Regions from separate parts of the Vibrio sp. 03_296 genome, predicted to be linked through region 1. Evidence: riboswitches for the same ligand, from Rfam matches in the RefSeq annotation. Region 1 holds a riboswitch; the other holds the start of a gene.

Region 1 (4,480 bases):
CGGGGTGGGTTCTTGAAGCATATCGGAGTGTCCATATTTCGATACCCCTATTAGATCAAAGGTCTAGCTCGAAAGCTAGACCTTTGTCAGCAGTCTGAGGCTCCGAAAGGAGCCTTTTTACTGATATCTAAAATGTATTAGATTTCGAAATCTTCTAGAGATTTACCCGCATCTAATTGAGCTTGGATTGCAGAAGGTGTACGGCCTTGACCAGTCCAAGTTTTCTCTTCACCATTGGTGTCAACGTACTTGTATTTTGCTGGGCGAGGAGCACGTTTACCTTTGCTCTTCACTTTAGTTTCGCCAGCAAGTGCGCTGATTAGTGCTTCGACATCGATACCATCTTTAGCAATTTGTTCTGCGATAGCCGCTAGTTTCGCTTCTTGTTCAGCTTTCGCTGCACGTTCTTCTGCTTCCGCTTCTTGACGCTCTGCAACAACAGTTGTCAATTTATCTAGAGCTTCTTCTAATTGCTCAAGAGTAAGTTCACGAGAAAACGCACGTAGGCTGCGAATGTTCAACAGAGTTTTTGTTAGTTCAGACATAACCTTTCCTATATATTCGCTAAGTCGATTGTCTAATAATACCGAGAATTAAATTAAACAAACTAGATTAATTCTTACGATGCTAATATTAACGTGCAATACAATATAAGCAATATTAAAAGTAAAAAAATTAAAAAAGAATGATTATAAAATTTCTAAGACAGACGAAAGTTGTAGAAGCAATTCCTTCAATGAACAAAAAACTGTCTCAAAAATATTTGACGAATGGTTAGATGGCTTTATAACAAAATGGTTCAATGAAAAGTGGTTTGTGATCTCATTTTTTCTATTATTAGTATCATGACGTAAAGAGTATGGATTAATGAAATGGTAATAGAAAACCTGTCTCATATTGATTTTTCAAATTTAATCAACTTAAGACAGATCTGTTGCAATGAGGAGCATCATGAGTACAATAGCCGCTACCTGATGCGATAAATTAGATTATTTGTTGTTTTTTAATCGGCAGATAGTTAAGAATTTGTTATCGACGTAGAGGCGCAATGGTAAAGAGTAACTATTATTGGGGTGATGCCAATGAATAATAGTGAAAGGTATCCATTGCCGAAGTGAATTGCATATCAAAGCAGTTTGCTGGGGTTGCATCCGAAAGGAACAACACTGCCATAGTATTTAACTTATAACTATGGAGCGCTACTGTAGGTTGGGTGAAGTGCTCACTTCCCTGTCGCTTAGTTCAACATAAGTAACGGACATCCTGTTTACTTTGTCTGCAGTAGATCTCTAGCCAAACTTTGGTTTTTGAAGATCATGAATTTAATAGATTTTGCTACATCTCCCATCTCACTTTTACCGCCGATAGTGGCACTGACGCTCGCCATTTTAACGCGTAAAGTGCTTGTATCGCTTGGTGTCGGTATTCTTCTAGGTGCAGTGTTACTGAATGATTATTCGGTAGGCTCTGCGGCAGCTTATATTACAGATAAAGTGTCAGCTGTTTTTATTGAAGATGGTGGCATCAATACTTGGAATATGAGTATTGTTGGTTTCTTGTTGTTATTGGGTATGACCACTGCGCTACTGACTCTTTCTGGAGGCACTCGAGCTTTTGCTGAATGGGCACAGACTCGAGTGAAAAGTAAGCGAGGCTCGAAATTACTCGCAGCGTTTTTAGGCGTATTCATTTTTGTAGACGACTATTTCAATAGCCTAGCTGTGGGTGCGATTTCTCGCCCAGTAACAGACCGCTTTTATGTTTCACGCGCCAAACTGGCTTATATTCTAGACTCAACAGCCGCTCCAATGTGTGTGGTGATGCCTGCCTCGAGTTGGGGGGCGTACATCATGACCATTATCGGCGGTATTCTGGTGTCACATGGCATCACTGAATATTCCGCATTGGGCGCATATCTACGTTTAGTACCGATGAACTTCTACGCGATTTTCGCCTTGTTAATGGTGTTTGCGGTTGCTTGGTTTGGTTTAGACATTGGTAAAATGCGTGAACATGAAATTGCCGCTTCACAAGGCCGTGGCTTTGACAATGACGCTGATACCGACCTAAAAGAAGCGCATGAAATTGACGAAGAGCTTGATATCCGTGAAAGCGATAAAGGTAAAGTGACAGATCTTGTTATGCCGATCATTGCTTTGATTATTGCAACGGTTGCTTCAATGCTCTATACCGGTGGCCAAGCACTTGCGGCAGATGGTAAAGCTTTCGACTTGCTTGGTGCTTTCGAAAATACCAACGTAGGTACATCGCTTATTTATGGTGGTCTGGTTGGTTTGGCTGTGGCATTGTTCACAGTGTTCAAACAAGGTCTTCCAGTTGCAGAAATTGCTCGCACTTTATGGATCGGTGCTAAATCGATGTTTGGTGCAATCCTTATTCTGATTTTCGCTTGGACGATTGGTTCTGTTATTGGTGATATGAAAACAGGTAGTTATCTATCTACAATGGCACAAGGCAATATTAACCCGCATTGGCTACCTGTGATTCTATTCCTGCTTTCGGGTTTGATGGCGTTTTCTACCGGAACATCTTGGGGCACGTTTGGTATTATGCTACCTATCGCGGGTGATATGGCGGGTGCGACAGATATCGCTCTTATGCTTCCTATGCTAAGTGCAGTATTAGCGGGTTCTGTTTTTGGTGATCACTGTTCACCGATTTCTGATACGACGATTCTTTCTTCAACGGGGGCACGTTGTCATCATATTGACCACGTAGCGACTCAGTTACCTTATGCACTTGCAGTGGCACTGGTATCTTGTATTGGTTTCGTTGTATTGGGTATGACCGCTTCCGTTATGTTCTCACTAGCGGCTGCAACGATGGCATTCATCATCGTTTGTGCAATCCTCTCTTGGTTGTCAAAAGCAAAGATTGAGTCTTGCCAACAAGCGTAACATATTCATTTATATGAACTTTGAAAGGGTAGCTTCGGCTACCCTTTTTATTTGTCTTATACAAATTGATATTTTTTAAAATAAAGTGTTGCAAAATAAGGGAAGCTTAGTTAGTGTGGTTATCAACGAAGCAATCAAGCTAAGAGCTTATATAAGTATGCGTAATTTTGTAATGAACATTCATCACCATCATCACCCAGTCTAGTCTTTCGGGAGATGTACGCATACCCGGGAGATAGGAAACTCCCGGAGGTGAAAATCATCAAATTCAGATTTTAAACCCTCGGGAGACCAACATCTCTCGAGGGTTTTTTAGTTTTTACTTTCATCATTTTCAAATTGAAGCACAGGGACAATGTCATGCAAACACAACGCTTAAGAATTGCAATTCAGAAAAAAGGCCGACTGAGTGAAGAGTGCCAAGGGCTCTTAAAAAAGTGTGGCGTTAAATTTAATATTATGGGTGAGCGTTTAGTCGTGCACTCAGAAAATATGCCAATTGATCTGTTATTAGTTCGTGATGATGACATTCCTGGGCTGATCATGGACGGCGTTGTCGACCTTGGTTTTATCGGTGAAAACGTGCTGGAAGAAGTGCGCCTAGAACGTAAAGCCACTGGTGATGCTTGTCAATTTGAAACCTTGAGTCGTTTAGATTTTGGTGGATGTCGTTTGTCCATCGCGATTGATAAAGATGAAAAATACAATGGCCCTCAGGATCTTGCAGGGAAACGTATTGCGACGACTTACCCACAACTACTAAAAGCGTATATGGATCGACAAGGTGTGGCTTTCTCTACCTGTATGCTGACAGGCTCAGTTGAAGTGGCGCCTCGTGCTGGTTTGGCGGATGCAATCGCTGATTTGGTTTCAACAGGCGCAACACTAGAAGCCAATGGCCTAAAAGAGGCAGAGGTTATTTTCCAATCTAAAGCAACACTTGTTCAACGTTCAGGTGAGTTTGCCCAAGACAAGCAAGCGCTTATCGAGAAGCTGTTAACGCGTATGCAAGGCGTTCAGCAAGCCAAAGAATCCAAATACATCATGCTACATGCTCCAGTCGATAAGCTAGAACAGATCAAAGCACTGTTGCCAGGGGCGGAAGATCCAACCGTACTACCACTTTCTGCAGAGAAACAACGAGTGGCAGTACATTTGGTGAGTACAGAAAACCTATTCTGGGAAACGATGGAACAGCTCAAAGAACTTGGCGCGAGCTCTATTCTTGTTCTACCAATTGAAAAAATGATGGAGTAAGGCTCATGAGAACGGTTGTTTGGCAATCTCTTAGTGAGACGCAACAAGACGCTATTTTGGAACGTCCAGCGATAACTGAAGGTGCGAGTATTACCGCTGCAGTGGCAGAAGTGATTGCGAAAGTCAGAGCAGAAGGTGATGCTGCTCTGATCGAACTGACGGAGAAGTTTGATCGCGTTAAACCTGGATCAATTCGAGTGACAGAACAAGAAATCGAAGACGCATCTGCTCGCTTAACTTCAAAAATGAAGCAGGCGCTTGAGCAGGCTTACGCCAACATCGCGAAGTTCCACAATGCTCAGAAA
Region 2 (4,480 bases), on a different contig from region 1:
ACGTAAATTGAAATCCCCTAAGGTGCTGAAGACTTCTTTAGCGTAACCCTTGGTTTCCATATGGTTACCAATCAATGCCACCAAACACAGATTGTGTTCAACTTCGACCGTACACAGTTCTTCCAGTTCTTGACGAGCGGCTTGTGGTAGCTCAGGTGCCCCACCAGAAGTGTCCGTTTTGTCTAGAGTGAGGGAAACGCTGATTTCTGATGTGGTGATCAAATCCACGGAGATTTTGTGTTTCGCGAGAATTTCAAACACTTTGGCAAGAAAGCCGTATGCATGGAACATCTTCGCACTGCGTAACGTCACCATGGTTTGGTTGCAGCGCAGCGCTAATGCACGGAAAAGCGGTGAACTCTGAGCTTCGTGGCGAATCCAAGTACCGCCTTTTTCTGGCTCTTTTGACGATCCGACAAAAACGGGAATGTCGTGACGAAGGGCTGGAACGAGGGTTGAAGGGTGCAGGATTTTTGCACCAAAGTTCGCCATTTCAGACGCTTCTGCAAAGCTGATTTCTGGAATTGGCGCGGCTTTCGCTGCGATGCGTGGATCCGTGGTGTAAATCCCAGGGACGTCAGTCCAGATTTCTAACCCGGTTGCTTTCAACCCTTCAGCTATCAAGGCCGCACTGTAGTCACTACCACCACGACCTAAGGTGGTGGTATTGCCTTCCTCATCCGATCCGATGAAGCCTTGAGTCACTACCACGTAATCGCGGCAAAGTGGCAAAAGCTTCTCTTGCGCCAGCTCTGCAATCTTCGCCACGTCCGGCTCTGCGCGGCCAAAGTTGTCGTCTGTGCGTAGCACCTCTCGAATATCAAATCGCACTGCATTGACACCGCGTTCACGCATCAACTGGGCCAGAATATGGGTCGACATCAACTCGCCACACGCGACCAAGTGGTCGGTGAGTTTATTGCTGGCTTGAATGGATGCCGCTTCAGCAAGGCTCGTAATGGTATCAAGAATCGCATACACCTCTGCTGCCGCTTCGGTGGCATCTTCCAATTGATTGAGAATCGCATCATGAATTTCAGCCAATTGGGCTAGAAGTTCAGCGCGTCTTTCTTGTGATTGAACACCATTGGCTAACTCTACCAATAGGTTAGTGACGCCAGAGCATGCACTGCTTACGACTAAGCGTGTCTCTGGATTGTTTTCAATAATGGCCGAGCAACGACTCATTGCCTCAAAGTTTGCAACACTTGTTCCACCAAATTTCGCTACATTCAATGCGCTCACGGCATTTCTCCCACGACTTCCGAAAAATATTAACCGTTGGTAATCCAACATCCGATGTTTGTTTTGGTGAGGAAAGGGGCAGAGCGGTTTAGAGAGGTCAGTTTGAATAATCAGAAAATCCATCTCAGAAGCTCTTCATCAGGCTGAGCTGATGACAGTTGATGGGACTCAACCCAAGTCAACCGACAGATCAAATCCTGCAATTTTGATCTACCTCGGCACTACTCCCCCTGAATGTTCTGTGTTGGAGTTGCGGCTCCACAAAACATCTGCCTGGGCAGTGCTCCTCTTCTGCAAAAAGCTTAAACATTGAACGTTTTTCACACTCCAATGTCAACGCTTAATTCGATCTTGATTGAAAGTTTTTATTAACAAATTTGTGACACTGGTTTGACCTCTAAGACTGTCGGCTAATTGCTGTCGTTGCTCGTTTGCTTTAGTGTGGAGAAACATAATTTGCATTAAAACGATTACGCTGTCCGTTAACCTTTTTCACACTTAGCAAGGAGCCGGTATGTCAATTCAAAGCTTTATTCCCCCACGTCGTATTTTAATGGGGCCAGGACCGTCTGATATTTCCCCGCAAGTACTACAAGCACTAAGCCGCCCAACGGTTGGGCACTTGGATCCGTTGTTTATTCAGATGATGGATGAGCTCAAGCAACTGCTTAAATACGCCTTTCAAACTGAGAATGATTTTACCATTGCGGTTTCTGCACCAGGTAGTGCGGGAATGGAAGCGTGCTTTGTGAACCTGATTGAGCCGGGAGATAAAGTCATCGTCTGCCGCAATGGGGTGTTTGGTGAGCGCATGCGTGAAAATGTCATTCGTGCTGGTGGAGAGGCGGTGTTAGTGGATGATGAATGGGGAACGCCAGTCTCGGTTGAGAAGGTCGAGCAGGCCTTAACGCAACATCCGGATAGCAAAATTTTGGCTTTTGTTCATGCAGAAACATCGACAGGCGCAAGAAGTGATGCGGAGACATTGGGGAAATTAGCAAAACAATATGGTGTGCTGACGATTGTTGATACGGTCACTTCGCTGGGAGGTATCCCGCTTAAAGTCGATGAATGGCAACTTGATGCTGTGTATTCCGGTAGTCAAAAATGTCTGTCTTGTGTCCCTGGTCTTGCTCCTGTGACGTTTTCTTCTGCCGCCATTGAGAAAATTCAATCACGCAAAACACCCGTGCAAAGCTGGTTCTTAGACCAAAGCTTAGTGTTAGGGTATTGGAGTGGGGAAGGAAAACGCAGTTATCATCATACTGCCCCCGTTAACAGCTTGTATTCACTGCACGAAGCGTTGTTGATGCTGAAAAATGAAGGCTTGGAGAACGCTTGGGCGCGGCATGAAAAAATGCACAACAAGCTGAAAGTGGGTCTCGAAAAACTGGGTTTCCAATTTGTGGTGGATGAAGAGTACCGTTTGCCTCAATTAAACGCGATCTATGTGCCTGAAGGTATCGATGAAGCGAAAGTGCGTAGCCATTTGCTTGAAACTTATAACTTGGAAATTGGCGCTGGTCTGGGAGCGCTCGCTGGTAAAGCGTGGCGTATAGGCTTGATGGGTTACGGTGCGAGAGAGGAAAATGTCGCGTTATGTTTAAGAACGCTTGAAGAGTCGCTCACTCAATAGTCTTTGGTCAATGAACAATAAAAAAGCGAAGCTGGTGAGCTTCGCTTTTTTATTACATGACAAATTACTGACTGGATGAAACGGAGTTAGACAATGCCGCCGACGGTGGTTGATAGTGAATGTTGCTAAAGTCGTTTTTAGGGAAGAGGAACTCAGCTTCCGCCTTTACTTGTTCTGCCTTACTCAAATCGCCAAGCCCTTGGTAGGCTAAGATCAAATTGGAATAAAACGCAGGTCTTGGCTTGGTCTTAATAATCTCAAGGGACCAATCGATATAAGGTTGAATCAGCTTAGCGTCCTGTGTTGCTAAACCAATATTGAGGTAGGTGCTGTAGACATCCCAGTCGAAGCGATCTTTCCACACTACGGGGTTGGTGACGCGTTGTAAGAGCTCTGGATTAACCGGGCGAGTGGTTTCAAACTTGGTCAGCACGTAGTTAGTATGCAGGGCGCTCAGCATGTAGAAAGTGGTCAGTATCGGCACCACTAAACTGGCGACTCGTAACGCCGTTTTACTGATGCGAGAAAAACTTACGCTTTTGACTTTCGCTACACGTTGATCAACCCAATAGATGAGCATGATGAAGATCAGCCAGTGTGCCGCGGAGTGATAAAAAGGGTACTCCAGTTGACTGTGAAGTACGATCGGCACAAACAAGGCAAACATGGCCAAACGCGTGCCTTTCTTGGCACTGTAGATTCGGTTCAATACCAAAATGGCGGCGAGAAAAATCCCCAATAGCGGAACAAGCCCGCCTTCTACGCCCCAATAGAGCAGCTCGTTATGTGGATGATCCATCGCCGGAAGTGCTGGTGGATATTGCTTGTTGAGCAAGTGCTGCCTTGCCGTGTACAAGGTGTAGGCAGACTCAAAATTGCCGTAACCGTAACCAGTGAAGGGCTTCTCTATCAGCATATCGAGTGCTTGCGGGAAGGTATAGGCTCTTGCTGATTCTAAGTTGGTTTTCTGCCCCGCCAAATTGCTCTCGGTGCTGTGAAGTAGTGCACCGGATAAGCTTAAACCCAGAATAATGGACCCCAGCCAACCCCAAAAACGAATTTTAGTACCAAATCGGTAGAGATAGGGCAGCAGCAAAAGAGTGGCAATCATGGCGGCTAGCCAACCGGTACGAGAGGCTAACACCACGATCAAAGGGACTGTGAGCAGTGGAATCAAATAGAGTAAAGTGATTTCGCTCAGATGCTTATTGTATTTGTGTGGTTGTCTCGCTAGTAGGTAGCCAGAAATAATTAACCCTGTTGCAAGAAAGCTTGCCATCACATTGGGCTGTTGGAATATACCATAGGGTCGATTTGACAGCGTGTCATACCCCATCCAATTACCGGGTTTGAGCCAAAGGAACTGGTAATAGCCGATGAAGGACTCGACCACTACTGCCAATACGATGAGCCATAACAAGCGTTGTTTGTGTTTATTACTAAAGCTGAATTGTTGCAGCAACACAAAGAAGCCAAAGCCAGCCCAGAGACCAACTAAGCGACCCACTGACTGCATGTAGTGACTGTTGGCATAAAAAAGTGGCACGGTCAGAATGAGACAACTGACAAATAGGCCAATGGTCAGTTTGGAATAACGTA

Evidence for each region. Region 1 has a riboswitch for lysine ahead of tet(35) (tetracycline efflux Na+/H+ antiporter family transporter Tet(35)). Riboswitches for the same ligand answer to the same signal wherever they lie in the genome.
Region 2: it holds a riboswitch for lysine, as region 1 does, so the genes downstream of both, lysC (lysine-sensitive aspartokinase 3) here and tet(35) (tetracycline efflux Na+/H+ antiporter family transporter Tet(35)) in region 1, are expected to answer to the same signal.

What each region holds. Positions count from the first base shown of each region.
Region 1 is NZ_NPKW01000034.1:444-4,923, forward strand. Features, by position in the region: partial or broken gene CIK04_RS02845 (transposase) at 1-21, opposite strand, end outside; gene CIK04_RS02850 (H-NS family nucleoid-associated regulatory protein) at 138-545, opposite strand; lysine riboswitch at 1,031-1,210, shown strand; gene tet(35) (tetracycline efflux Na+/H+ antiporter family transporter Tet(35)) at 1,317-2,918, shown strand; His leader region at 3,099-3,235, shown strand; gene hisG (ATP phosphoribosyltransferase) at 3,279-4,175, shown strand; gene hisD (histidinol dehydrogenase) at 4,181-4,480, shown strand, end outside.
Region 2 is NZ_NPKW01000033.1:8,665-13,144, forward strand. Features, by position in the region: gene lysC (lysine-sensitive aspartokinase 3) at 1-1,245, opposite strand, end outside; lysine riboswitch at 1,366-1,544, opposite strand; gene CIK04_RS02750 (alanine--glyoxylate aminotransferase family protein) at 1,760-2,881, shown strand; gene CIK04_RS02755 (PglL family O-oligosaccharyltransferase) at 2,946-4,480, opposite strand, start outside.